Azoarcus olearius: one gene and its partner. The protein of the gene in region 2 interacts with the protein of the main gene of each other region in a pairwise test. Links are inferred from orthologs where the notes say so. Each region holds a gene or a part of one and is shown on either strand. Other genes may lie near its edges.

Region 1 (9,591 bases), 1.9 Mb from region 2 along the record:
AGGTGGCCGAGGCGCTCGAAGCGCGCGCCGTCCACCCGCAGCAGTTCGCCGCCCCAGGCCTGACCGTCGGTGCCCAGCCCCACGCCGTCCAGCGCCAGCCCGAGCACCGGGCCGCGGTGGTGGTGTTCGGCCTCCACCGCGGCGACGTGGGCGTGGTGGTGCTGGACGGCGAATGCGGGCACGCCCAGCCGTTCGGCCAGCGCCTCGGCCGCGCGCGTGGAGGGGAAGTCGGGATGCAGGTCGTGCGCCACCGCTTCGGGCGACAGCGCGAGGATGCGCTGCAGGTGCTCGGCGATTTCGTCGAGCGCCTGGCAGGCGCTGGCGGATTCGAGGTCGCCGATGTGCTGGGACAGGAAGGCCTCGTCGCCACGGGTGAGACAGAGCGCGTTCTTCAGCAGCCCGCCGAAGGCCAGCACCGCCGGCCCTTTCTCGGTGAGGCGCAGCGCGCGCGGGGTGTAGCCGCGCGAGCGGCGGATGAACTGCACGCCGTCGTCGCCCGCGCGCACCGCCGGCAGGCTGCGCACCACCGAGTCGTCGCAGCGCACGACGATGTCGCGGTCGTGGATCAGGTAGGCGTCGGCGATGCCCATCAGCCGCCGCGTGGCCTCGCGGTTGCCGGTGACCAGCGGCTCGCCGCCCGGGTTGGCCGAGGTGCACACCAGCGCGAGGTCCAGCGGCCGCCGCAGCCATTCGGTGCCCGGCGGGCGCCCGGCGTAGTCGTGGAACAGCAGGTAGTGCAGCGGGGTGTAGGGCAGCATCAGGCCCACCGCGGCAAGCGCGGGGGCGACGTCCCACAGCTCCTGATCGACGCTGGGGCGCTTGTCGCACAGCACCACCGGGCGCTCCGGCGCGGCGAGCAGCTGCTCGTCGGTGCTGCTCAGCCGCGCCCAGTGGCGGGCGGATTCCAGGTTGGCCACCATCAGCGCGAAGGGCTTGTTCTCGCGCGACTTGCGTTCGCGCAGGCGGCCCACCGCCTCGGGGTTGCGCGCGTCGCACATCAGGTGGAAGCCGCCCACGCCCTTGACCGCGACGATTTCGCCGCACAGCAGGCGCAGCAGCGTCTCGGCCACGGGGTCGCGGGTGGCGACGGTGATGCCGAAGCCCTCCAGCAAGCCCAGCCGCGGCCCGCATTCGGGACAGGCGTTGGGTTCGGCGTGGAAGCGGCGATCGCGCGGCGAGGCGTATTCGTGCGCGCAGTCCGGGCACAGCGCGAAGGCCGCCATGCTGGTATTGACGCGGTCGTAGGGCAGGCCGTGGGTCAGCGTGTAGCGTGGCCCGCAGTGCGTACAGTTGATGAAGGGGTAGCGCCAGCGCCGGTTCGACGGATCGAACATCTCGCGCAGACAGTCGGGGCACACCGCGGCGTCGTGGCTGATCGCGGTCGTGATCTCGCCGCCGCGCGACGCAGTGATCGTGAAGCCGTGGTCGGCCGGGTCGAACTCGCGCAGCTCGGATTCCAGCGTGTCGATGCGGGCCAGCGGCGGCGCCTCGCCGCGCAGGCGGGCGGCGAGGGCGGACAGGTTGCCCGCCGTGCCCTGCACCTCGATCTCGACCCCGCCGCCATCATTGCGCACCCAGCCCGACAGCTCCAGTTCCTGCGCCAGGCGGTACACGAAGGGCCGGAAACCCACGCCCTGGACCACCCCGCGCACGTAGAAGCGCCGCCGTTCGAAGCGCGGCTGCCGCGGGCTGGTGCTGGTGTCTTCGCTCATGATGGGTTCTCCGCTGCGCGGGCCGCGGCGCCGGCCCGGTCTGCGAGGCCGGCGTCGATCCACGCCAGCCATTCGTCGAAACCGCTTCCGCTGGTGGACGACAGCTGCAGCACCTGCAGCCGCGGATTGACCCGGCGCGCATAGCCGATCGCGCGCTCGACGTCGAAACTGAGGTAGGGCAGCAGATCGACCTTGGAGAGCAGCATCAGGTCGGCCGCGGCGAACATGTCCGGATACTTCAGCGGCTTGTCCTCGCCCTCGGTCACCGACAGGATCACCACCTTGTGGGCCTCGCCGAGGTCGAACGCGGCCGGACAGACGAGGTTGCCGACGTTCTCGATCAGCAGCAGGCTGCGCTCGGCGATCGGCAGCCGCGAGAAGGCTTCGCCCACCATGTGGGCGTCGAGGTGACAGCCCTTGCCGGTGTTGATCTGCAGCGCCGGCGCGCCGGTGGCGCGGATGCGCTCGGCGTCGAACTCGGTCTGCTGGTCGCCCTCGATCACCGCCACCGGCACGCGGCCGGCGAGGCGTTCGATGGTCTTCACCAGCAGCGTGGTCTTGCCCGAACCCGGGCTGGAGACGAGGTTGAGCGAGAACACGCCGCGCCGCGCGAGCCAGTCGCGGTTGGCTGCGGCGAGCGCGTCGTTCTTGCCGAGGATGTCGCGCTCGATCTTCACCATCTGCTGCTGCGACAGCCCCGGCGCATGGGCATGGGCTGGGCCCTGGCCGTAGTCGAGCGCCCCGGCGCTGGCAACCGGCGCAGGGTCCTGATGTGCATGCGCGGGCGGCTCACCCACAGCGGGCGAAGCCGGCAGCGGGCGAAAGCCGGTCGCGACCGCGGGTTTGCGCGCCGCCTTGGCCGTCGCGGGCTGACCGTTGTATCGCAATTCGCCACTGCCGCAGCCGCAAACCGTGCACATCTCGTGTGTTCTCCGTGTGTTGCCGCGACCATCCGCGGCGGCTTTGTCGTTCCTCCCCTTGAAGGGGAGGGAGTAAATCAGGCCTGTCCCGGCGCCTGCTTACGTTTCCGTTCCATTCCCCGGGCGGGTGTCGTTCAGTCAGTCGCCCAGCGCCAGTTCCTTCACCCGCATCTCGGTGCCGCCCGTCGGCTGCACCTGATAGCCGCCGCACTGTGGACAGGCATCGTAGCGCTGGGCGATCGGCACCACTGTGGCGCACTGCATGCACCAGCCGCTGCCGGGCACGGCCTCGATGTCCACGGCGGCGCCGTCCGCGACGCTGTCCTTCAGCACCACGTCCAGGCAGAAGCGCAGCGCCTCGACCTCGACCGAGGCGAGTTCGCCGATTTCCAGCACCACCCGCGCCACCCGCGTCGCGCCGTTCTCGCGCGCGACGTCTTCGACGATGCCGCGTATGCCCTCGGCGAGCGACATCTCATGCATGGACGCTGTCCTCCACGTTCAGCTCGAAGGCCACGCAGGGGTCGAGCGACAGCGCGAGTGCGTGCAGCCGCAGCCGGGTGCCGGCCTCGTCGGCGGCGTGCCGGCCCTTGGCCTCGCGCACGAAGGCGCCGCCGGGGTGGAAATGCCAGTCGGTCGGGGCGCAGATGCGGTAGTCGGCGATGCGTCCGGCCTCGACCCGCACGCCGTGCAGCAAGGTGCCGCGCGCGGTGTCGACACAGGCGAGGCCCAGGCCGGGCGCCGGCGCGATGGCGTCCGCCAGCGGCGTGCCCGGGGCGCCGGCAAGGCGGGCGCCGCAATCGGCCACGTCGATGACCTTGGCCAGCAGGCGTGCCGCGATGCGGCGGTGGCGGGCGAGCAGCAGCGCAACAACGGGCAGGTGCGCGTGACGGGCGAGCGGGCCGGTTTCCGCGGCGTTGCCGCCCTCCGTGGGGGCGGAGCAGAAGTGCGGGTCCGGCAGGCCCCCCAGCGCGGTGGCCCAGGCGGCGGCGCTGCGCGGAGGGAGCACCGGCGTGGCGGCGCCGTCGGTAGCGGTGTCCAGCGCGATCGTCTGCGCCAGCACGCGCGCGAAACCGGTGCCGGCGGCGTCGAGGCTGGCGTGCACGGCGTCCAGCGAGGCTGCGTCCTGCAGGCGCGGGAGCGTGCCGCCGAGGAGTTCGTCGGTGGCGAGCCGCTGCAGTTCTTCGCCCAGTGCACCGGCGCTGGTGGCGTCCGGCCCGATGCTCAGCCGGCGATGGAGATCGGCATAGCGCTGGCGCTGCGGCGGCGCGCCGAACAGCACCGGCCAGTCGAGCAGCAGCCGCCACAGGTGCTCGTGCGCCGCCTCGGCGGCGAGGCGGCGCTCGTCGCCCTCGTCAAGCGCCGCGGCTTCGCCCGCCGCAGCGCGACAGGCGAGACGCGCGGCCGCGCCCTGGGCGCAGCCGCACAGGGCGAACAGCCTGGGCGCCAGCGCCACGGCTTCATCCACGCGGCGGCCCACCAGCAGCCGGGCCGCCGCGGGCCGCAGGGTGCGGACGGTCGCATGGAGGCGCCCGTCTCCGGCGACGGTGGCATGCAGCTGGAGGGCGGTGCCGGCCAGCATTCAGCGGCCGCCGAAGAGTGCGCCGCGCAGGAAGGCGCGCCGCGAGACCGGGGCGGCCGCGGCAGGCAGGCCGGCGAGGCGGGCTGCCTCGCGGGCGTCGTGCGCGCGCGCCGCGCCGCCGTCCTCCTCGTTCCGCAACAAGGCTTCCAGTGCGGCGAGCGCGAAGGTTTCGGCGGCGGCCTGATCGGCGAATTCGAACACCGGCGAGGCGAGCGAACAGGTCTGGTACGCGCCGAGATCCGCTTCCTGGTGGCCGAGGAAGCTGTAGCGGCCGGACGGGAAGTCCCAGTCCTGGCTGTCGCCGACGCCGATCGCGCGAAAGCGCGTGCCCTCGCCCGGCAGCAGCACCAGGCTGATCGCCCACGGCGTGACCAGCGCGCCCAGCCACTCGCCCTGGAAAGGCAGCAGCGCCGGCACTGCAACGCCGAGCGCCGGGTTGCAGATCGGCAGGCCTGCCATGCGTGTGCTCGCGATGTGCTGAAAACACGCGCGCAGGCGGGCGGCGTGCGCTGCCGCCGCGTCGGCAGGCTCCGCGGTGGCAGGGAAGGTGCGCGCGACGGCGGTCATCAGTCGTCCGCGATGACCATGAACTTGTGGCGCGGCGCTTCGCAGTTGGGGCAGCACCAGTGCGCCGGCAGCGCGGCGAAGGGCGTGCCCGCCGGCACCTGGGCAAGCGCGTCGCCCTCGGCCGGGTCGTACACCCACCAGCAGATGCCGCATTCCAGCCGCGCGGCGGGGTCGAGGCGGGCGTCGTTGCCCAGGTAGCTGCCTTCGAACATGGCGTGGCGCTGCTCCGTTTATATCTTTAAGAATAGCGCGCGACTCAGGCGTCGCACAGGGTCGCGATCCATTCCTCGAGCCGCGCGATGCTGTCGCCGAAATCGTCCGCCGCGGCGGGCGCGACGTCGGGCAGTTCGGTCACTTCGAGGGTGTTGAGGATCAGCGTGTCGGCGCTGTTGAAGTACTGCACCCACCAGGTACGGGCGAGCGCGGTGGCGGTGATCCGGCAATTGCCGTAGCCGCGCGACAGGATCACCGTCGGGCCGACGCCGAGCACCTCCACCAGCCACGCCAGGTCGGCCGGGTTCATCGGCAGCAGGGTCAGGTTGACGATGTGGGCCGCCGCGCCCGGGCGGCGCGTGGCGACCGCGTGCAGCAGTTCGTTGAGCACCGCGGGCGCGTTCATCACCCCCTGCGGCGGCGTGGGGGCGGCAATCGCCGCTTGGGCGGCTTCGAGGCTGCGGGTGATGACCTCGGCCGGCATCGCGCAGGCCTCGATGCGGTCGTTGAGGCGACGGCCGCCGCGGTCGGTCTCGACCACGCGCCAGATGCCGGCGAACACGGTTTCCTGGATGCGCAGCTCGGTCTCGCCGAGCACGCGGGCGCTGACCTCGCCCTGACCGAGCGCATCGTTGATCAGCGCGAGGCTGGCGCCGTCGAGCGGCGCGAGATCGACCACCGGGTGGCCGGGCGTGCCGAAGGTCCACGCGCGCATCGCGGCGAGCAGGCCCTGCAGCGTGGCGACGGCGGTGGCGCGCGAGGCGGGGTCGATGTGGTCGGGCAGGCGGGGCGGGGCGAAGGTGTCCATGCCGCTGGGCAGCGGCAGGTAGTCGAGCGCTTCGTCTTCTTCCGGCTGCGAACCGGGGCCGGCGGCGACGACGGGAATCGGGAAGGCGTTGGCGGACCAGGCTTTCATGCGGAGGGTTCCGGGTCAGTGGCAGGAAGAGGGGCCGGCGCCGAGCACCGGAATGCCGATGCCGGGGCGGCGGCCGGCGGGTGCGGCGGCCAGCGTGGCGAGCGACTGCACCAGCACCTGCCAGTCGCGCATGCCTTCGAGGGCGCCGACGTAGTCGTGGCCGGGCTCGGTGCCTTCGCCGCGCAGCACGAGCAGCGCCGGATAGCGGGTGATGCCGAAGCCGGCAGCGATCGCGCGGCTGGCCTCGGGCGCCGCGACCGCCGGACGCAGCCCGGGCACCGCCTTCAGCGCTTCCGGCAGCACCACCACCATGTCCCAGGCTTCCGGGCAGCGCACCGGGTCGTCGGTCAAGAGCAGCACCGCGGTGCCCGGGGCGGCGGCGAAGGCGGGCAGATCGGAGGCTTCCAGGCGTTGGAATCCGTCGTGCTGGGCAAGGCGCTGAAGGGCGTTTTCGAGGGCGTCGGGGCTGGTCATGTGGTTTGCGGTTTGAGGAAATCGGGCAGTTCGGGTTCGCGGTTCACCAGGTCGGCGAAGGCCGCGTCGAGGTCGGCGTCGCCGCCGGCCAGCAGGGTGTCGAGTGCCGCGAGCGCGGCGAGCGTGCGTTGTGCGGTGTCGGCGTCGATCACCTCGCGCGCCGCGCCGAGAAAGCACATCAGCCAGGTGCCGGGTGGCTGCTCGCCCACCAGCAGCAGATCCACCCACACTTCGCTGCCGTCGCGGTCACGGCACAGCGCGCGCGTTTCCTCGCTGCGCAGCACCTGCACGGGGATGCCGACGCACATCTCAGCGCTCCGGCATGAAGCGGATGTCGCCGATGCGGCAGGCGAGGTCCTCGGGCGGGCGGCCGGCCTCGTAGCGCTGCATCTGCAGCGCGGCGTCGGCGAGCGGCGCGGCCTCGTCCTGACGCGCTTGCAGCGGGAAGCCCCACTCGCGCAGCCGGGCCGCGGCAATCGCCACCGCTTCGTCCACGCGGGCGCGCACCGCGGGCCGCAGGCTGCCGCCGAAGTCTTCCAGTTCCACCGGCTGCACGCCGATCAGCAGCATCGACTGTGGGCACTGGCCGAGCAGCGCGGCCGAGGCGATCACTTCCTGGAAGCCGGTCTGGTGCAGGCTCATCTTCTTGGCACCCATGAAGCGCGGCACCTCGTCGTCTTCCACCAGCCGCAGCGTGCCGGGTTCCAGACCGTAATCGACGGCGTCGAACACGATCAGCCGGCGCGCGGCGGTAACGTAGGGCAGCAGGTAGAGGCCCTGGGTGCCGCCGTCCATCACGGTGACGCTGTCGGGCGCCTGCCAGGCGGCGTTGAAAGCTTCCACGCAGCGCACGCCGAAACCTTCGTCGGCCCACAGCAGGTTGCCGATGCCAAGGATCAGGGCGGAGTCAGGGGAGGGCGCAGTCATGGTGGGATCAGGTGTTACGGGACGCGTAACAGCAGCAGGGAGCGTGCCAGCCTGTGCGCCCATCGCGGCGTGCCCCCGCAGGCCGCGCGCGGCACGCGATCCGGGCCTCCCGCCCCCTAGCCGAAAGCAATAGCGCTGGGTGAGGCATGGCGGATTTGGATGCGGAAGTGGAAAGCCGGTTATCAGTGGGCGGCGGCGTGTCCAGAGGCCGGCCGTTTGACGCGAATCGTCCACGCACGCTGTGCGGCTTGCGACAAGCGCATCGTCATTTTCGCGCCGCCTTGTTCCAAGGTATTGATTGAAAAGGCGCTTCAGGCCGGTTCGGTGACTGGCACCAATTCTGCTGCAGTGCCGCGGTACGCGCCGCGACGGCGCTCCCGGCGATCTGGAGGAAGCGGTGAAGCTGCAAATCGAACGCAATCACGTCGAGGCCATGGTCAAGGCCTTTCCGCGCCTGGCCTATCTGCAGGACCAACTGAAGCTGGGCAGCCGGGCCGAAGTGCCCTTTGCCCAACTCGAACACGCCGAGGTGCGCTTCCTCGGCGATCTGTACGGTGCCGGCGGACCTACCCAGCGCGCCCGAGCCGCCCAGCTGGAAACCCTGCAACAGGCTTTCAACGACGAAGGTTTCCGCTTCGAGGATGACGACCTCGAAAAGGTGGTGCCGGAAATCATCCGCTACCTCGCCGCCGGGGCCATCCGCGGCTGGCTGTTCACCGCCGCGCTGACCGGCAAGCCGCTGGCCTGGGCGGTGACGCGCATCGATTACACCCCGCCGGGCGGAGAAGAAAGCGCCAAGGTGCTGGTGGAACTCAAGTCCAACGCCAAGGCCAAGCTCGCCACCGCCAACATCCGCATCAACCCGAGCGACATCCCGGGGCGCACGATCTCCGAAGTCTTCGCCACCAAGGGCTATGTGCGCGAGACGCCGGCGCTGATTGCCGCCTACGACGAAGGCGCGACGCGCTATTTCGACTGGCGGGCGCGCAACGGCGAGCAGTTTTCCGGCACCGGCGTGGGCTATTACGCCGAAAACCCCACCGCGACGCACCGCGACACCGATTGGTCGCGCAAGGACGTGATCGTGCTGTCCTCGGGCGGTGGCAAGGCGCGCCTGGTGAACGACGAGAGCATCCTCGCCGACCGGGCGCTGACGCTGGATGCGCCCGGCGACATCCTGGAACGCTACCTGCGGCGCGCCTCCAAGAACGGCGACTTCAAGGTCGAGGCCGAGGTGCAGGCGATCCAGGAAACCCTGCCCAAGGGCGTGTTCACCCAGCTACCGGTGCATTTCTACATCCTGATGTTCCATCTGGACCTGCACCACTACGTATGGGTGCATGTGGATGACCTCGAGCCCTATGCCTACGCCCCGGCGCTGAAGGAAAAGCTGATCCTGCCGGAGGAGCAGACCGACCTGATCGACATCCTGACGGCCGAGATGGACGTGCTGATGGACGACATCGTCGCCGGCAAGTCGGGCGGCACCACGGTGCTGTGCGCCGGCCCTCCGGGGGTGGGCAAGACGCTGACCGCCGAGGTGTATTCGGAAATCATCCGCCGACCGCTGTACCGGGTGCATTCCGGCCAGCTCGGCCTCAACGTCGCGGCGATGGAAACGGCGTTGAAGGAAGTGCTGACGCGCGCGCAGCGCTGGGGCGCGGTGATGCTGATCGACGAAGCCGATGTGTACATCAAGCGCCGCGACGACAACATCTCGATGAACGCGGTGGTCGGGGTGTTCCTGCGCGTGCTGGAGTACTTCAACGGCCTGCTGTTCCTCACCACCAACCGGGTCGATGACATCGACGAGGCCATCGTCTCGCGCTGCATCGCGCTGATCCGCTACGAGCAGCCGGACGCCGAGGCGCGCGCGCGGATCTGGCAGGTGATGGCCGAGCAGTTCGGGCTCGCGCTCGACGACGCGCTCGTCGCCCGCCTGGTGGCGCGCTACCCGCAGGCCTCGGGGCGCGACATCAAGGGCCTGGCCAAGCTGGTGGCGAAGTACTGCGGGCGCAAGGCGGTGCCGCCGGATATGGCGGCCTTCGACCGCTGCGCGATGTTCCGTGCGCTGACGCCAGCCGAAGCCTGAACGGTGGCGAAGCCGGCGCTCAGCGAGCGCCGGCAATCGCGCGTTCGAGCGCGGCGACTACCTCGGGGGCGTCCGGCTTGACCGCGCTCTCGAAGCTGGCCACCACCTTGCCCTGGCGGTCGACCACGTACTTATAGAAATTCCAGCGCGGCGCCTGCGACTGGCGCGCGAGTTCGCGGAACAGCGGA
Region 2 (15,758 bases):
GTAATGCCGTGCACCGCGACGGCCTCGGCGTCGATGCCCCGGTCCGGATTGATGTAGACGTGGAAATGCCGCCCGGTCAGGCTGCGGTTGACGAGTTCGACACAGCCGATTTCGATGACGCGGTCACCGGTGCGCCAATCGAGACCCGTGGTCTCGGTATCCAGAACGATTTGCCGCATGGGAATCTGACTTGACCTTAGTTGGTGACGACGGTGCCTTGTTTGCGGGCGGCCTCGGCGCCACGGCGCGCAAGGGCGTCGGCCCGCTCGTTCTCCACGTGGCCGGCATGGCCGCGTACCCACAGCCACTTGACCTGATGCCGGCCAGCCACCTCGTCCAGCGTCCGCCACAGGTCGGCGTTCTTCACCGGCTCCTTGGACGCGGTCTTCCAGCCCCGCGCCTTCCAGCCGTGGATCCACTCGGAGATGCCCTTCTGCACGTATTGGCTGTCGGTGTGCACCCGGGCGGCAACCGGGCGCTTCAGCGCTTCCAGCGCCCGGATGACGGCGATCAGTTCCATCCGGTTGTTCGTGGTCTGCGGCTCACCGCCCCAGATTTCCTTCTCATGCCCGTTGGAGCGCAGGATCGCGCCCCAGCCGCCGGGGCCGGGATTTCCGCTGCAGGCTCCGTCGGTATAGATGTCGACTTCTTCCATTCACTGTGTCCTTGCTCGGCCCGCGGCGGAATCCCGCTGCGCGACCGTCGACAATTGCTTGCCGGTTGCTTTCTTCTCACGCCAGTTCGGCGTCAATAACCGCATTCCCTGCACCCGTTTGATGCCCTGCATCGCATACGCTGCGCCGCACACGGGCCACCAGCGCACGCCGGCCCGGTCCATGAAGCGCCAGCGCTCTATCCACTCCGGCCTGCTCACCGCCGGGATGTAACAGCCGAAGCCCGCTCCCTGCGATTCGAAGCCGAGCAGCGTCAGCCAGTCCTTGACCCGCAGCGCCGACAGGTATTGCCCCTGCCAGGGCAGCTCGCCCTTCCTGCGTGCCGCAAGCCGTCTCAACCCCCACAGGCTGAAGGGGTTGAAGCCGGTGATGACGACGCTTCCCTCCGGCACCAGCACCCTTTCGACTTCCCGCAACACATGGTGGGGGCGCCGGGCGAACTCCAGGACGTGCGGAAGGACCACGAGATCAAGGCTGGCGGTGGCGAACGGTAGCTCGTCGGACCTGGACACCACTGCGACGCGTCCGGTCCGGCCACAGGCAAACCGGAACGGCATGCGGTTGGCGCGCAGGCAATCGAGTCCGGCAAGGCCGATCTGTACTGCGTTGTAGCCGAAGATATCCGCCACGATCGCATCCAGCCGGGCCTGCTCCCACTCGATCAGATAACGCCCCTGCGGGGTGTCCAGCCAGTCCGAGAGACTGAGGATTGACATGCGCGGATCGGACTTCAGAATATCGGGCATGCAGATTATCCCTCTTCCGGCCTTCCGCGATAACTACATTTGGGTCCTGCACGACGATCATCGTGCTGTGGTCGTCGATCCAGGCGACGCTGCGCCAGTGCTCGGTTTTCTTGCCGAGCGCGGCCTGGCGCTGGAGGCCGTGCTGGTTACCCACCACCATCCGGACCACGTAGACGGGATTGCCGGAATCGTTTCCCGCCATCCGGCGCCGGTGTACGGGCCGGCGGCAGAAACGATTGCCGGCGTGACCGTCCGGTTGCGCGAAGGTGACACCGTGCTCCTGCCCGGGCTTCGAATGCAGCTGGGGGTGCTGGACGTACCCGGTCACACCGCAGGCCATATTGCCTACCATGGCAACGGTTATCTGTTTTGCGGGGATACGCTGTTCTCCGCCGGATGTGGTCGGCTGTTCGAGGGCACCGCCGCGCAGATGGCTGCATCGCTCGACAAACTCGCAGCGCTGCCGGACGACACTGTCGTGTATTGCACGCACGAATACACCTTGTCCAACCTTGCCTTTGCCGCGGCGGCCGAACCGGTGAATATCGCGCGCGACAACTACCGAAAAGCGTGTGAGGCGCTGAGGCAGCAGGGGCTTCCGACGCTGCCGACTTCGATTGGACGCGAAAAAGCGATCAACCCCTTTCTCCGTACCCGGCAGCCCGGTGTTGTTGCAGGCGTTGCCGCCCATACCGGTACGACGCCAGACACGCCGCTGGCGTGCTTCGCCGCGTTGCGGGAATGGAAGAACGTGTTCTGAAGGCTATTGGGTCGCGGTCAGGCCGAGCGTCCGCTCAACCAGCTCGATGATACGTGCGGCATTGAAGGGTTTGACGACGATGCCGGCCGCACCCTTGCGGACCATCTCACCGACGCTGTCGCGGTCGGTCTGCCCTGTGACCATCAGGACCTTGATGTCAGGGAATTTGGCACGTAGTTCGTCGAGGGCCTCGAGGCCGTTTCGCTTCGGCATCATCACATCAAGGCACACGAGGTCGGGCTGAAGGCGTGCAGCGAGGTCGAGCGCCATGTCACCGTCCCGCCCCTCGCCCACCACATTGAAACCGGCCTGGCGCAACAGGGCGCGCAGGGCCATCCGGATCACTTCATTGTCGTCGACGACGACGATTCTCTTGCTGTAGCGCTGCATGCTCAGATTGTGCGCGCTTCCATTCCTTTCGTGTCCACCGAATGCGTCACCACACGGTTGCGACCCGCCGCCTTGGCACGGTACAGCGCGTCATCGGCCGACTTCAACAGCGCGACGAATCCGTTCTCATCGCCCCGCGCCGGCACGATGGCGGCGACGCCGATACTGATCGACACCACCGGGCCCGAGGTGGAGAAACGGTGCGTGATGCACAGGCTTTCGACACCGGCGCGCATGGTTTCGGCAACGGCGGCCGCGCCTTCGACGCTGGTTTCGGGAAGGATTGCCGCGAATTCCTCGCCGCCGTAGCGCGCAACCAGATCGGTCGGCCGGCGCAGCCGCTGTTCCAGCGTGCGTGCAACGGCTTTTAGGCACTCGTCGCCTACCTGATGGCCGTAGCCATCGTTGAACTGCTTGAACGAATCGACGTCGGCCACGAGCAGTGCGATCGGGTGCCCGGTGCGCGCCGCGCGTCGCCACTCCCGCAGCAGCGTTTCGTCGAAACGGCGGCGATTGGGAATGCCGGTCAGTCCGTCCACCGACGACAGCCGGGTCAATTCGCGGTTAGCCTCGTCCAGCTTGCGCGTCACCACGAGCAGCGAGTAACGCATCTGCGCAATGCGCTGCATTGCCCGCACCTTGGCCTTCAGCACCACTTCGGATACCGGCTTGGCCAGATAGTCGTCGCCGCCGACCTCGATCCCGCGGTTGAGGTCCTCGTCGGACGTGCGCGCGGTGAGGAAAATGATCGGCGTCCATTCACCTTCGGACTCGATTTCGCGAATCCGGCGTGCGACTTCGAATCCGTCCATGCCGGGCATGATGATGTCGAGCAGGATGAGATCCGGCCGTTCCCTGCGGAAGGTTTCGATGCCGGATTCGCCGTCGCGGGCGTGCAGCGCCGTCAGGCCCATTTTGGTGAGCTGGTGGCAGACCAGCGTGGCGCTGGTGACGGTGTCTTCTATGACCAGGACTTTCATGATGTCGAGCACGAAGAATCGGTACTACGTGGATGCGCCATCCTACCAAGGGAATACCCCACGGCTACGCCTTTAGTCGTGTTTTCGGTATTTCCGCACGGATCGGCTCAGGTTGCTTGAAAGGCGCAGCCGACGAACGTGCCGTCTGTCCTTACAAAGTGCCAGCCGGGGCGCCGGCACGGTCTGCTAGACTGCTGTGCTTTTCGTCGCTCCCGGCGCTGTCTCCCATGCCGAAGCTCTTCACCTTCTTTCTCAGCCTGTGCGCCGCGCTGCTGCCCGCCGCGGCGGGCGCCCAGGACACGCCGCCGACCCAGTCCAGCACCGGGCTCCGTCCCGACTCTGTCGAAGCGGGCGGCCTCGCTCCTCCGCGGGTGCTGACGCTGGACCTCACCCGCAACGCCAACGATATCTGGGACCGGATCCGCCGCGGTTTCGGCATGCCCGACCTCGAAACACCGCTGGTGGCCGAGCAGCAGCTGTTCTACCTCAACCGCCCGGCTTTCCTTAAGCAGGTCTTTGCGCGGGGTGGGCGCTACCTTTACTACATCGTCGATGAACTCGAACGGCGCGGAATGCCCACCGAGCTGGCGCTGCTGCCGATGGTTGAAAGCTCGTACAACCCGATGGCGTATTCCCGCGCGCATGCCTCGGGGCTGTGGCAGTTCATCCCCTCCACCGGCAAGAACTACAACCTCACCCAGGACAAGTGGGTGGACGAACGGCGCGACGTCATCGCTTCCACCTCCGCCGCGCTGGATTATCTGCAGACCATCTACGAGATGCACGGCGACTGGCACCTCGCGCTGGCCTCCTACAACTGGGGTGAAGGCGCGGTGGGGCGCGCGGTGCAGCGCAACGTGGACGAAGGCCTGCCGGGGGAGTACGCACGCTTGCGCATGCCGGAGGAAACGCGCAACTACGTGCCCAAGCTGCAAGCGATCAAGAACATCGTTGCACGTCCCGAACTGTTCCACATCGATCTGCCCTACGTGCCGAACGAGGCGCATTTCGTAGCGCTGGAAGCCCCGCAGGGCATCGACCTCGCGACCGCCGCGCGGTTGGCCGAAATGCCCATCGAGGAGTTCGTCGCGTTCAATCCGGGATTCAACCGCCCGGTGATCGCCGGCACGGGGCAGACCCTGATCGTCCCGGTGGACCGCGCGGCGCACGTCGAAATGCGGCTGAACGAGTTCCAGCTTGCCGGCAAGGGATGGCGCACCTACGAGTTGCAGCCCGGCGAACGCCTCGCCGAGGTCGCCCAGCGCTACGGCCTGACGCTCGCCCAACTCCAGCAGATCAACGGTCTCAACGCCCAGAGCAGGACGGGTCCCGGTTACAGCCTGCTGGTGCCGGACGGAATTGATCCCGCGGGCGCGCTTCAGGCTGCGCGTCTGCTGCCTAACACCACGTTTGCAGCGCCTGCCAAACCGGCCCTGGTGAAGCCTGGACGCGTCAAGCTGGGAATGACCGCGCCCGCCTCGAAAGCCGCTCCTGCGGCAAAAGGTGCCGCCAAGCCGGCCAGCCGCGCGACGCCTCGCGCGGCAGCCAAGGCGGCGGGACCCAAGAGTGCGCCACCCAAAGGAGCCCCGGCCAAAGCTGCGGTCAAGCCTGCCGCGCCCGCCAAACCCGCGGCGGGCTCATCCGCCAAGCGTGCGCCTGAAAAGCCCCGCCGCTAACGAGGCCTGCCCTTAACGCTGGGGCCAGTGGCAGCGTAGATGGTGATGTGCCTCCAGCCGGGTTTCCGCCGGATAGGTCATCCGGCAGATATCGGTTGCGCTCGGGCAGCGCGGGTGGAAATGGCAGCCCGCGGGCGGCGCCAACGGCGAAGGCAGATCGGACGGGCGTTGCGCCGGATGCGCGGCGCCCTCCTCCACGCCCTCCTCCACGCCCTCCTCCACGCCCTCCTCCAGGCCTTCGTCCAGCCGAGGCACGGCGGCGAGCAGCATGCGCGTGTACGGATGCGCCGCGCGGTTAAGGACGCGTTCCGCCGGGCCGCGCTCCACGATGCGGCCCAGGTACATCACCGCCACGTCGTCGGCGAGATATTCGACGACGGCGATGTTGTGGGTGATGAACAGATAGGCCATCCCGCGCTCGTGCTGCAACTCGCGCAGCAGATTGAGCAGTTGCGCCTGCACCGACACATCCAGCGCACTCGTCGGCTCGTCACAGACGATGGCTCGCGGCGCTACGGCCAAAGCACGGGCAATCGCAATCCGCTGCCGCTGCCCGCCGGAAAACTCGTGCGGATAGCGATGGCGCATGGCAGCCGAGAGGCCGGTCCGGTCCAGCAGCGCATCGACCTTGCGCGAACGCTCGATCGCGCTGGGTTCCACACCGAGGCCGATCATCCCCTCCTCGATGATGTCGCCGATTCGCATCCGCGGGTTGAGCGAGGCAAACGGATCCTGGAACACCATCTGGACAGCGCGGCGCATTGCCTGCAGCGTTTCCGGCTGTGCCGAATCGAGCGTCTCACCTTCGAAGCAGACCTGTCCTCCGGTAGGGCGAACCAGGTGCAGCATCGCCTTTCCAACCGTTGTCTTGCCACAGCCCGACTCGCCGACCAGCGCCAGGGTGCGGCCCGGGTGGAGCGCCAGATCGACGCCGTCCACCGCCCTCACCTGGCCAACGGTGCGCTGCAGAAGCCCTTTGCGAAGCGGGAAATGCACCTCGAGGCCGCGTAGTTCGATGATCGGCTTCAGCTGCTTGCCGATCGTGGACGCTGCGGGGGTCGCCATCGAGGCGGCCTCCAGAGCGCGGGGCACGAGGACCTCGTCGTAGAGGTGGCATCTCACTGCCTGCGCGCCGAGCTGGCGCCACGCGGGCGGCTCGTCATCGCAGCGGTCGAATGCATGGGGGCAGCGGTCGGCAAAGCGGCAGCCCGACGCGATTTGGTCCGGGGCGGGGACGCTGCCACTTGCCGCCTGCAGCGGTCCGCCCCGCTGCGCGGCTGTGGGAAGCGCAGCAAAGAGTTTTCGCGAATAGGGGTGGAGCGGCGTCCGGAAGAATGCCCCGCGCGGCCCGGTTTCGACGAGCTCGCCCGCATACATCACGCCGACGCGGTCGGCCATTCGAGCTGCAACGCCAAGGTCGTGCGTGATCAGCAGCATCGCCATCGCGCGTTCGCGCTGCAGTCGTTGAAGCAGATCGAGCACCTGTGCCTGTATGGTCACGTCGAGTGCCGTCGTCGGTTCGTCGGCGATCAGCAGCCCAGGCTCTCCCGCAAGCGCAATGGCAATCATTGCCCGCTGCCGCATGCCACCCGAGAACTGGAAGGGAAAATCATCGACCCTGCGCGCAGGGTCGGGAATGCCGACCGCCGCCAGCAGGCGCACTGCCTCTTCGCGGGCAGCGTCGCCGCGCAAACCGCGATGGACGGTGAGCGCTTCGGTGATCTGTGCGCCAACCCGCATGACGGGGTTGAGGCTGGTCGAGGGCTCCTGGAAGATCATCCCGATCCGCCCGCCCCTCACCCTGCGCATCTGCGCTTCCGGCATGGCGAGCAGATCGTCGCCGCCCAGCTCGACCGTCCCGCCCGCGATGCTGCCGCCGTCGGGAAGAAGCCGGGCCAGCGCAAGCGCGGTCATCGACTTGCCGCAGCCGGATTCACCCAGCAAGGCCAGTGTTTCACCCGGGGCGATCGAAAAGCTGATATCCGCGACGGGTATCAGTGTTCCGCGCGCGGTTTCAAGCGCAACCCGTAGTTCGCGAACCTCAAGCACGGATCCTGACGCGGCAGCGATTTGAGCGGCGGGCAGCGATGTTCCCATGCGGACTGAAAGTGGCGTTCTGGAAGAAGAAGGGCCGCTTGCGCGGCCCCGAATGCTTAGTGGTGATGCCCGCCCGGACCATGAACGTGACCATGGCCGATTTCTTCGGCCGTCGCCGCGCGAACGTCGGCCACCGTCAGGTCGAACACCAGCGCGACGCCCGCAAGCGGATGATTGCCGTCCACCACCACCTTGCCTTCGGCGATATCGGTAATGCGGTAGATGATCTCTTCCTCGCCGTCGTCGGTCACGCGCTCGAAGGACATCCCGACCTCGATGTTCTCCGGGAACAGCGCAGCGTCTTCCACCATCACGAGTTCTTCGTCGTAGTCGCCGAAGGCGTCTTCCGGTTGCAGCTTGATCGTCAGCTTTTCACCGGTCTTCTTGCCATGCAGGGCTTCTTCGATGACGGGGAAGATGCCGTCGTAGCCGCCGTGGAGGTAGGTCAGCGGGTGGTGACCGTCGTCGACCATGTTGCCGTCGGCGTCGTGGACGGTGTAGTTAAGCGTAACCACGCTGTTCTTGATGATTTCCGTTTGCATTGTCGGTTTCCAATTCCTTGACAAGTTTATAAACCGCAGCAGCGTGGCCACGGGGTGCGACGTCCCGGAGCACGTGGCGGACGACGCCTTGCTTGTCGATCACGAAGGTCGTCCGCGCCACGCCCATCTTCTTCACACCGTCGACTTCCTTCTCCTGCCACACCTGGTACAGCCTGCTGACCTCGGTGTCCGAATCGGACAAGAGCCGGATCGACAACCCGTGCTGATCCCGAAACTCGGCATGCTTCAGGCAGTCGTCCGGGCTGACACCGACAATGATGCAGTCGTGGCGGGCAAAATCCGCTTCATGATCGCTGAAATCGGCGGCCTGAAGGGTGCAGCCCGGCGTGTTGTCGCGCGGATAAAAATAAAGGACCACATGGTGGCGGCCACGTTCCCCGGCCAGGCTGAAGTCTTCCATGTCGGCATCGGGCAAGGAGAACACTGGCGCGAGGTCGCCGCACGCCAACTGCGGTTCTCCCTGAACTGCGGGCGATTCTAGCCGAGAGCCCGACTGAACTCTAGCCGCGAGGTCATTCGGAAAACTGCTGGCGGGCGGGTGCATGAGGACCTCCTTGGGCGGTCTCGACGAGGAACTGGCGCGAACTTCTGAACGAATAGCTCAGAAAATGCCGCGTCTCAAGCCGCACTGCGTCATTCCGTTGTGAGGTGTGCCACGACCGTGGTTGCGGCCAACGGAATACTGTTTGAAAATACAGCAAACAGGAGAAAGCGATGAACGCCCGCAACGAACAACTCACGTCCCGCCAGCAGGAGATACTCGACTTCATCCGCCAGACCGTGGAAAGCGAGGGCCGGCCGCCGACCCGGGCGGAGGTCTGCTCCGCGTTCGGCTTCAAGTCGCCGAATGCGGCTGAAACCCACCTGCGCGCACTTGCTGCCAAAGGGGCGATTCTGCTTGAGGAGGGGCGCGCCCGCGGCATCCGCTTGGCCGAGGCGCTCGGGTTGCCGCTGGTGGGCCGGGTAGCCGCTGGCAATCCCATCCTGGCCGCCGAGCACGTCGAGGCCCGTATCCAGTTCGATCCTGCACTCTTTTCCCCTCGCGCTGATTATCTGCTGAGGGTGCGCGGCATGAGCATGCGCGACGCGGGCATCCTTGACGGCGATCTCATTGCTGTCCATCGCTCGCACGAAGCGCGCAACGGACAGGTGGTGGTGGCCCGGATCGATGACGACGTGACGGTGAAGACGCTGCGCCGGAACGGTCCCATCGTAGAGTTGCTGCCCGCAAATCCGGACTTCGACCCGATCGTCGTCGATACCCGCAGTGCGGCGCTTGAACTCGAGGGCATCATGGTGGGACTCATCCGTACCGACCATTGAGCGTGCGCAGTTCTTGCACCCGGGCGGATACCCCGGGTCATTCGTGGCCCGACAGCCGGTGGTCACGCGGCGGGCTTATCCTCTCTCTGTCATCAACCCTCGCGGTCTCTCAATGAATCTCGATTTGGAATCCGGTGACGCGACACGCGCGGGCGACCGGGCACGTCGTCGCGCGGCTTGGGCCTTGCTGGTGCTTATCGTCGCGGCGCCTGCTGCATGGGTCCTGTTCTCGTCGCTTGAAGCCTCCTGGGCGCGGATCTCCCCTCTCGAAGGCGCGCGTTTCATGCTCGCTGCCACCGCGCTGGGCGCCGCCCTCGCGGTAGCGCCGGTGCTCGCCGTCGGCGGCTTTTTCGTAGCCTTGTGGTTTGGCGTCGAAAGCGTCTTTCTGCCACGCACCCGCCGCACACCCTTGCTCGATCGGGTCATTGTCGGCGTCGGCCTGCTCGTGTGGTTTGCCCCCGCGCTCGGGCTTCTGGGGAGCGCGGTGCGGGCGCTGGCCGAAGGTCGCGTCCATTTCGTCCGCCCCCCGCGCGACTACTTTCTGGCCACCGATCCCATTGCCTTCTGGCAAGGGGTGGGCTTCTGGCTGATCATGGCAGGCATCCTCGGTTTTCTTGCCTGGCGGTACTGGCGCGGCAAGCTGCCCCTGCGTAGCCGGGCATAGTCGTGATCGCTCCATCCGGGAGCCTGGCTGCAACGAGTACCGATTCGACGCTTCACATTGCCCGTCGCCTGCTTGGCCACGCGTGGCCGGTGTTGATTGCCCAGTTGCTGTCGATGGGGATGATGGTGGCCGACACCATCATCGCGGGTCGTTACGCCACTTCCGACCTGGCCGCGGTTGCGGTGGGTAACGGCATCTACGTATCGCTCGTGATGCTGCTGGTAGGCGTTCTCCAGGCCGTGGCGCCTACGGTCGCCCATCACGTCGGCGCCGGCGCCACTGACGAACTCGTGCCATCGCTTCATCAGGGGTTCTGGCTGGCGATACTGCTCGCCGTGCCGGGCACCGCGCTCCTGCTCTCACCCGGGGCGCTGCTCGATCTGGCCGCCGTTCCGTCCCCGCTGGCCGCGAAGGTTGGCGACTACCTGCGTGCAACGGCTGCCGGGCTGCCGGCGGTTCTGCTGTACAGAACGTTCTATGCGTTCGCCAATGCACTCGGCCGACCTCGCGTGCTCATGTTCATCAGTCTTGCCACCACCTGCATTCACGCGCCGCTCGCGTGGGCGCTGGTAAGCGGTGCCTTTGGCGTTCCATTGGGCGGGACGGGGTGCGGAGTTTCCACGTCCGTTGTCGCGTGGATCGCGTTGGGCTGCGGCGCAATTGCGCTCGCGCGGCTCAGGGTTTTTCGCAAGCTGCGCGCTTTTCGCAGCTGGACGCCTCCCGACCCGGTCCGACTGTGGGCGCTGCTGCGACTCGGCTTTCCGATCGGGCTGTCGACCTTTATCGAGATCACCTCGTTCACACTGATCGCGCTGCTGATCGCGCGCCTAGGGCCCGACTGGGTTGCCGCGCACAGGGTCGTCGCCAACCTCGCGGCGCTGGCCTATATGCTGCCGCTCTCGCTTGCCACGTCGGCGCTGGTGCTTGTGGGGCAAGCGGCCGGTGGGCTCGACTGGACGAGAGCCGCGCGCTACGCCAAGGTCGCGATCGTCTTGACGTGCGCACTTTCGACCCTCCTGGGTGGCGTCCTGTGGCTGGCACGAACTCCCGTGCTTCAGCTCTGGAGTTCGGACAACGCGGTGCGTCTGGCCGCCCTCAGCCTGCTTCCCTACATCTGTCTATACCAGGTTTTCGACGCAGCGCAGACCGTGGCCTCCCATACGCTGCGGGCCTACAAGGTCACCGCTTTGCCGATGGTGGTGCACACCCTGGCGTTCTGGGGTGTCGGCCTGGGGCTCGGATACTGGCTGGCATTTCACGCCGGCGCCCGCTCGGCCGAGGCGTCGGTTGCCGCGTTCTGGCAGGCGGCGGTGCTGGCAACCGCCCTGGCCGCACTACTTTTTCTGGGCTTGCTACGCTTCGTGGCGGGGCGGTCACAACGCCCCGGCCGATAAATGCCTCAGTCGAACAGTTCGGCAACCCGCTCGGGCGGACGCGCCACCACCGCTCTTTCACCGCGCACCACGATCGGCCGCTCCATCAGGATGGGATAAGCCACCATGGCGTCGATCCACTCCTCGTCATCGAGCGCTTTACCGGCAAAGTGTTCCTTGAACACGGCTTCGCCCCGCCGGATGAGGTCTTGCGGTTTCAAACCCAGTTTGTCGAGCAGTGCCCGCAATTCATCCCGGCCCAAGGGATGCTTCAAATACTCCACAACCTCCGCGTCAACATCGCGCTCGGCAATCAAGGCACAAGCGCTGCGGCTCTTGCCACAGCGCGGATTATGGTAAATGCGTACCGCGGTCATCAGTTGCTCCTGTTCTCATTGTGGTTCTGTAGCCCATGCAGCCATCCGTTGCGCAAGGTCCGCGCGGTGCTGGAGGCGCGACGCGCACAGCCAAGTTTGACCGTATCCTCGGCCGGAGCGTCGAGTGTCACCTGGAACTGCATCAGTTCATCGCGCCGGAAGGCAAGTATTTCCATGTCATCACCCGCCCGGCGACGCGTCAGCGCCTCGTCCAGCGAGGCGTTCGTCGCGCGGATTCCATCCAGTGCGACGAGGACGTCGCCCGCAGACAGACCGGCGCGCTGGGCTGCGCCGCCGTCGTAGACCACCGCGAGTTTCACTTCCCCGTTACTTCCACCCAACTTGACGCCCAGCGATGGCGATGGATTGGAAGCGGTGACTTCCATCTCGACGCCGAACGGCTGCAACAGGCGTTCCAGGGGCAGATCGTCGGTTCCGTTCACTGCATCGCGTAACCAGCGGGCAAGTGCCGACGAACCGCTGACCGCCTCTACCGCCTCGAAAACGCCCTCCTCACCAACGCCAACCCCGGTGAGCCCATGCTCCCGCCACAGATGCCGCATCACGTCGTCGAGACTGCGCGTCCCGCCGCTCGCTTTACGCAGTTTCAAGTCCAGCGCCAAGGCGATCAGAGAACCCTTGGCGTAGTAGCTGACAATGGCGTTCGCCGAATTCTCATCCTGCCGGTAGTACTTGATCCATGCGTCGAATGACGATTCCGCGACGCTTTGCCGCAGTCGCCCGGGGCCCCGCAGAACGGTGGAGATCGTTTTGCCGAGCAAGGCAAGATAGTCGTCCACCTCGATGACGCCGGCGCGCACAAGGGTGAGATCGTCGTAATAGGACGTGAATCCTTCGAACGCCCACAACAGGCGCGTGTAGTTCTCGTGCTCCAGCTGGTAGGGCGTGAAGACCGCAGGCTTGATCCGCTTCACATTCCAGGAGTGGAAGTATTCGTGGCTGCACAAGCCGAGAAAGCCTTGGTACGCCTCCGACATCTTCTTCATTCCGACCCAAGGCAGATCCTTGCGACTGGCGAGCAAGGCAGTTGAAGCCCGGTGCTCGAGGCCGCCATATCCGTCACCGACGACGGTGGTGAGAAACAGGTAGTAGTCCATCGGCGGCGGAGAATCAAACAACCGTACCTGCCATTCGCAGATACGCTGCAGGTCGCTGGTCAGGCGCTCCATATCGCACTCGGCCCGGCCGCTCAATGCCACCTCATGAGGAACTCCGGCAACCGTGAAATGGCCAAGTTGGAACTCGCCCATTTCCACCGGGTGGTCTACGAGGTCGTCGTAGTTTTTCGCCGCGAACCGTCCAAATGCATGCGGGTCGTGGGCCTCAACCCGGGACGGCGCGCGCGGCAAAGAGGTGGCCACCCGCCAGCGCTCATATGCGGGTCCCGTCGGCGGAGCGATTTCCACTTCGCAGGGATCGCTCTCACGGCCATCTACAGCGAGGAACACGCTGGTGCCGTTGAAGAAGCCGTGCGTCGAATCCAGATGCGCGGACCGGATCGAAAGGTCCCAGGCGTATACCTCGTACGTCAGGACGATCTGCGCCGCGCCGCGGGGGACTGCAATCCGCCAGGTGTGCTTGTCGACCTTCTCCGCTGGCAGAGGCTCTCCTTCGGACAGCGTAGCCCGGAAGCTGACGATGTTCCGGGCGAACTCCCGGATCATGTAGCTGCCGGGGATCCAGGCTGGCAGGCGCACGAATTGTGCGGGCGACTGTGGGTGGTCGATTTCGCACCGGACCTCGAAGAGGTGGGCTTCGGGTCGCGTGGGCTTGATGGAGTAAACAATCACGCTGGGTCGCTCTTCACGGGAAACCCGGCGAGTTTAGGCGATGCGCAGTCGTGACGACAGCAGAAACAAAAAAACCGGCTGTATGCCGGTTTGATTGCGTGGTGGGCGGTACTGGGATCGAACCAGTGACCCCTGCCGTGTGAAGGCAGTGCTCTACCGCTGAGCTAACCGCCCGTCGCGGAACTACAACAAAACTCGCCGAAGCCCACTTGTGGTGGGCGGTACTGGGATCGAACCAGTGACCCCTGCCGTGTGAAGGCAGTGCTCTACCGCTGAGCTAACCGCCCGTCGGCGAAAGAGGCCGAATTGTAGAAGGCCCCTCTTGAAGCGTCAAGGCGAAGTGTCTGCCTTGGCATTCTCACGGATGTGGTGGGTGCTGACGGGGTCGAACCGCCGACATTCGCCTTGTAAGGGCGACGCTCTACCAACTGAGCTAAGCACCCGTTCCCGCTCGAGAGAGCCAAAGATTATAGATGTAACGGCAGCAGGTTGCCAAGCTTGGAACGCAGAGCGTTTTCGTTCGGCAGCACGGGCGCGCAAAGCAGCCCGTGTTGCCGGCCGATCAATGTGCGCGCAGGTTGGCTGCAGCGCGCGCTGCCTCGTCTGCAGGGGCCACGGCTGCAACCTCAGCCTCCTCCGGCAGCGGCTCCGGCTTTCGTTCCAGAGCCAACTCCAGAACCTGATCAATCCACTTCACCGGAACGATTTCGATCACGTTCTTGATGTTGTCGGGGATATCCACCAGATCCTTGACGTTTTCTTCCGGTATCAGCGCGGTGCGAATGCCGCCGCGCACTGCGGCAAGCAGTTTTTCCTTGAGGCCACCGATCGGAAGTACCTCACCTCGCAAGGTGATCTCGCCGGTCATTGCGACATCGCAACGGACCGGAATGCCGGTGAGAACGGAAACCAGCGCGGTGGAGATCGCGATACCGGCGGACGGACCATCCTTCGGAATCGCACCTTCCGGCAGGTGAATGTGGATATCGCTGTTCTGGTAGAAGTCGTCCTTGATGCCGAGCGACCGTGCGCGTTTGCGTACCACCGACAGCGCAGCCTGGATCGACTCCTGCATGACCTCGCCGAGCTTGCCGGTCGTCATGACCTTGCCCTTGCCGGGCAGCGCCACAGCTTCCACGGTCAGCAACTCGCCGCCCACCTCCGTCCACGCCAGGCCGGTCACCTGACCAATCTGATTGGCCTTTTCGGCGACGCCGAAGCTGTACTTGCGGACGCCAAGGTACTTGTCGAGGTTCTTCGCGTTGACGACGATCTTGCTGGCCCGCGAACGCAACACGAGCGACTTCACCACCTTGCGGCAGATCTTCGAGATCTCGCGCTCCAGGCTACGGACCCCCGCCTCGCGGGTGTAATAGCGGCACACATCGCGCAGCGCCTCTTCGGTCACCGAAATCTCGTCACGCTTGAGACCGTTGTTCTTGATCTGCTTGGGCAACAGGTAACGTTGGGCGATATTGACCTTTTCGTCCTCGGTGTAGCCCGACAGGCGGATCACTTCCATACGATCCAGCAAAGGCGCCGGAACGTTGAGGGTGTTGGCGGTGGCGACGAACATCACGTCGGAGAGGTCGAAATCAACCTCCACGTAGTGGTCCTGGAAGGTGTGGTTCTGTTCGGGGTCCAGCACCTCGAGCAGCGCGGACGACGGATCACCGCGGAAGTCCTGGCCGAGCTTGTCGACTTCGTCGAGCAGGAACAGCGGATTCTTGACACCCACCTTGGTCATGTTCTGCAGGATCTTGCCCGGCATCGAACCGATGTAGGTGCGGCGGTGGCCGCGGATCTCCGCCTCGTCGCGCACGCCGCCAAGCGCCATGCGCACGAACTTGCGGTTGGTGGCTTTTGCGATCGACTGGCCGAGCGAAGTCTTGCCGACCCCCGGAGGGCCGACCAGGCACAGAATCGGCGCCTTGACCTTGTCGACACGCTGCTGGACGGCGAGATATTCAAGGATGCGCTCCTTGACGCGCTCCAGACCGTAATGATCCTTGTCGAGCACTTTCTCGGCCTCGGCCAGATCCTTGCTGACGCGGGACTTCTTTTTCCACGGCAGGCCGATCAGCGTCTCGATGTAGTTCCGCACCACCGTGGCTTCAGCCGACATCGGCGACATCAGGCGCAGCTTCTTGAACTCGGACTGCGCTTTGGCCAAGGCGTCCTTCGGCATTCCCGCGGACTTGATCTTCTTGTCCATCTCCTCGAGATCAGCGCCCTCCTCGCCCTCCCCGAGTTCCTTCTGGATGGCTTTGACCTGCTCGTTCAGGTAGTACTCGCGCTGGCTCTTCTCCATCTGGCGCTTCACG

The links.
Region 1: the proteins of dqs_RS10750 (region 2) and hypB interact in binary tests that used the Escherichia coli proteins (3 or more experiments, as listed by UniProt). The link is inferred for Azoarcus olearius from one-to-one orthologs.

Annotation. Positions count from the first base shown.
Region 1 is NZ_CP016210.1:4,238,015-4,247,605, reverse strand. The notes cover bases 671-3,633. They hold hypB (hydrogenase nickel incorporation protein HypB), read right to left. Parts: upstream 2,633-3,633; coding sequence 1,709-2,632; downstream 671-1,708. Other genes in these bases: dqs_RS19435 (hypothetical protein), read right to left, coding at 3,108-3,633; hypA (hydrogenase maturation nickel metallochaperone HypA), read right to left, coding at 2,771-3,115; hypF (carbamoyltransferase HypF), read right to left, coding at 671-1,712. Also shown: more of hypF, read right to left, coding at 1-670; more of dqs_RS19435, read right to left, coding at 3,634-4,214; [NiFe]-hydrogenase assembly chaperone HybE, read right to left, coding at 4,215-4,781; dqs_RS19425 (rubredoxin), read right to left, coding at 4,781-4,993; dqs_RS19420 (hydrogenase expression/formation protein), read right to left, coding at 5,038-5,910; dqs_RS19415 (thioredoxin domain-containing protein), read right to left, coding at 5,926-6,384; dqs_RS19410 (HypC/HybG/HupF family hydrogenase formation chaperone), read right to left, coding at 6,381-6,692; dqs_RS19405 (HyaD/HybD family hydrogenase maturation endopeptidase), read right to left, coding at 6,694-7,311; dqs_RS19400 (ATP-binding protein), read left to right, coding at 7,709-9,403; dqs_RS19395 (glutathione peroxidase), read right to left, coding at 9,423-9,591. UniProt on the Escherichia coli protein: Involved in the maturation of [NiFe] hydrogenases. Required for nickel insertion into the metal center of the hydrogenase. Exhibits a low intrinsic GTPase activity, which is essential for nickel insertion.
Region 2 is NZ_CP016210.1:2,328,845-2,344,602, forward strand. The notes cover bases 6,123-9,023. They hold dqs_RS10750 (FKBP-type peptidyl-prolyl cis-trans isomerase), read right to left. Parts: upstream 7,866-9,023; coding sequence 7,380-7,865; downstream 6,123-7,379. Other genes in these bases: dqs_RS10745 (ABC transporter ATP-binding protein), read right to left, coding at 6,123-7,323; dqs_RS10755 (peroxiredoxin), read right to left, coding at 7,825-8,286; lexA (transcriptional repressor LexA), read left to right, coding at 8,601-9,023. Also shown: dnaQ (DNA polymerase III subunit epsilon), read right to left, coding at 1-179; rnhA (ribonuclease HI), read right to left, coding at 197-655; dqs_RS10720 (class I SAM-dependent methyltransferase), read right to left, coding at 656-1,390; gloB (hydroxyacylglutathione hydrolase), read left to right, coding at 1,419-2,180; dqs_RS10730 (response regulator transcription factor), read right to left, coding at 2,184-2,570; dqs_RS10735 (diguanylate cyclase), read right to left, coding at 2,573-3,550; dqs_RS10740 (transglycosylase SLT domain-containing protein), read left to right, coding at 3,778-5,226; more of dqs_RS10745, read right to left, coding at 5,239-6,122; more of lexA, read left to right, coding at 9,024-9,209; dqs_RS10765 (hypothetical protein), read left to right, coding at 9,322-9,873; dqs_RS10770 (MATE family efflux transporter), read left to right, coding at 9,876-11,267; arsC (arsenate reductase (glutaredoxin)), read right to left, coding at 11,273-11,623; dqs_RS10780 (M61 family metallopeptidase), read right to left, coding at 11,623-13,434; lon (endopeptidase La), read right to left, coding at 13,997-15,758. UniProt on the Escherichia coli protein: Folding helper with both chaperone and peptidyl-prolyl cis-trans isomerase (PPIase) activities. Chaperone activity prevents aggregation of unfolded or partially folded proteins and promotes their correct folding.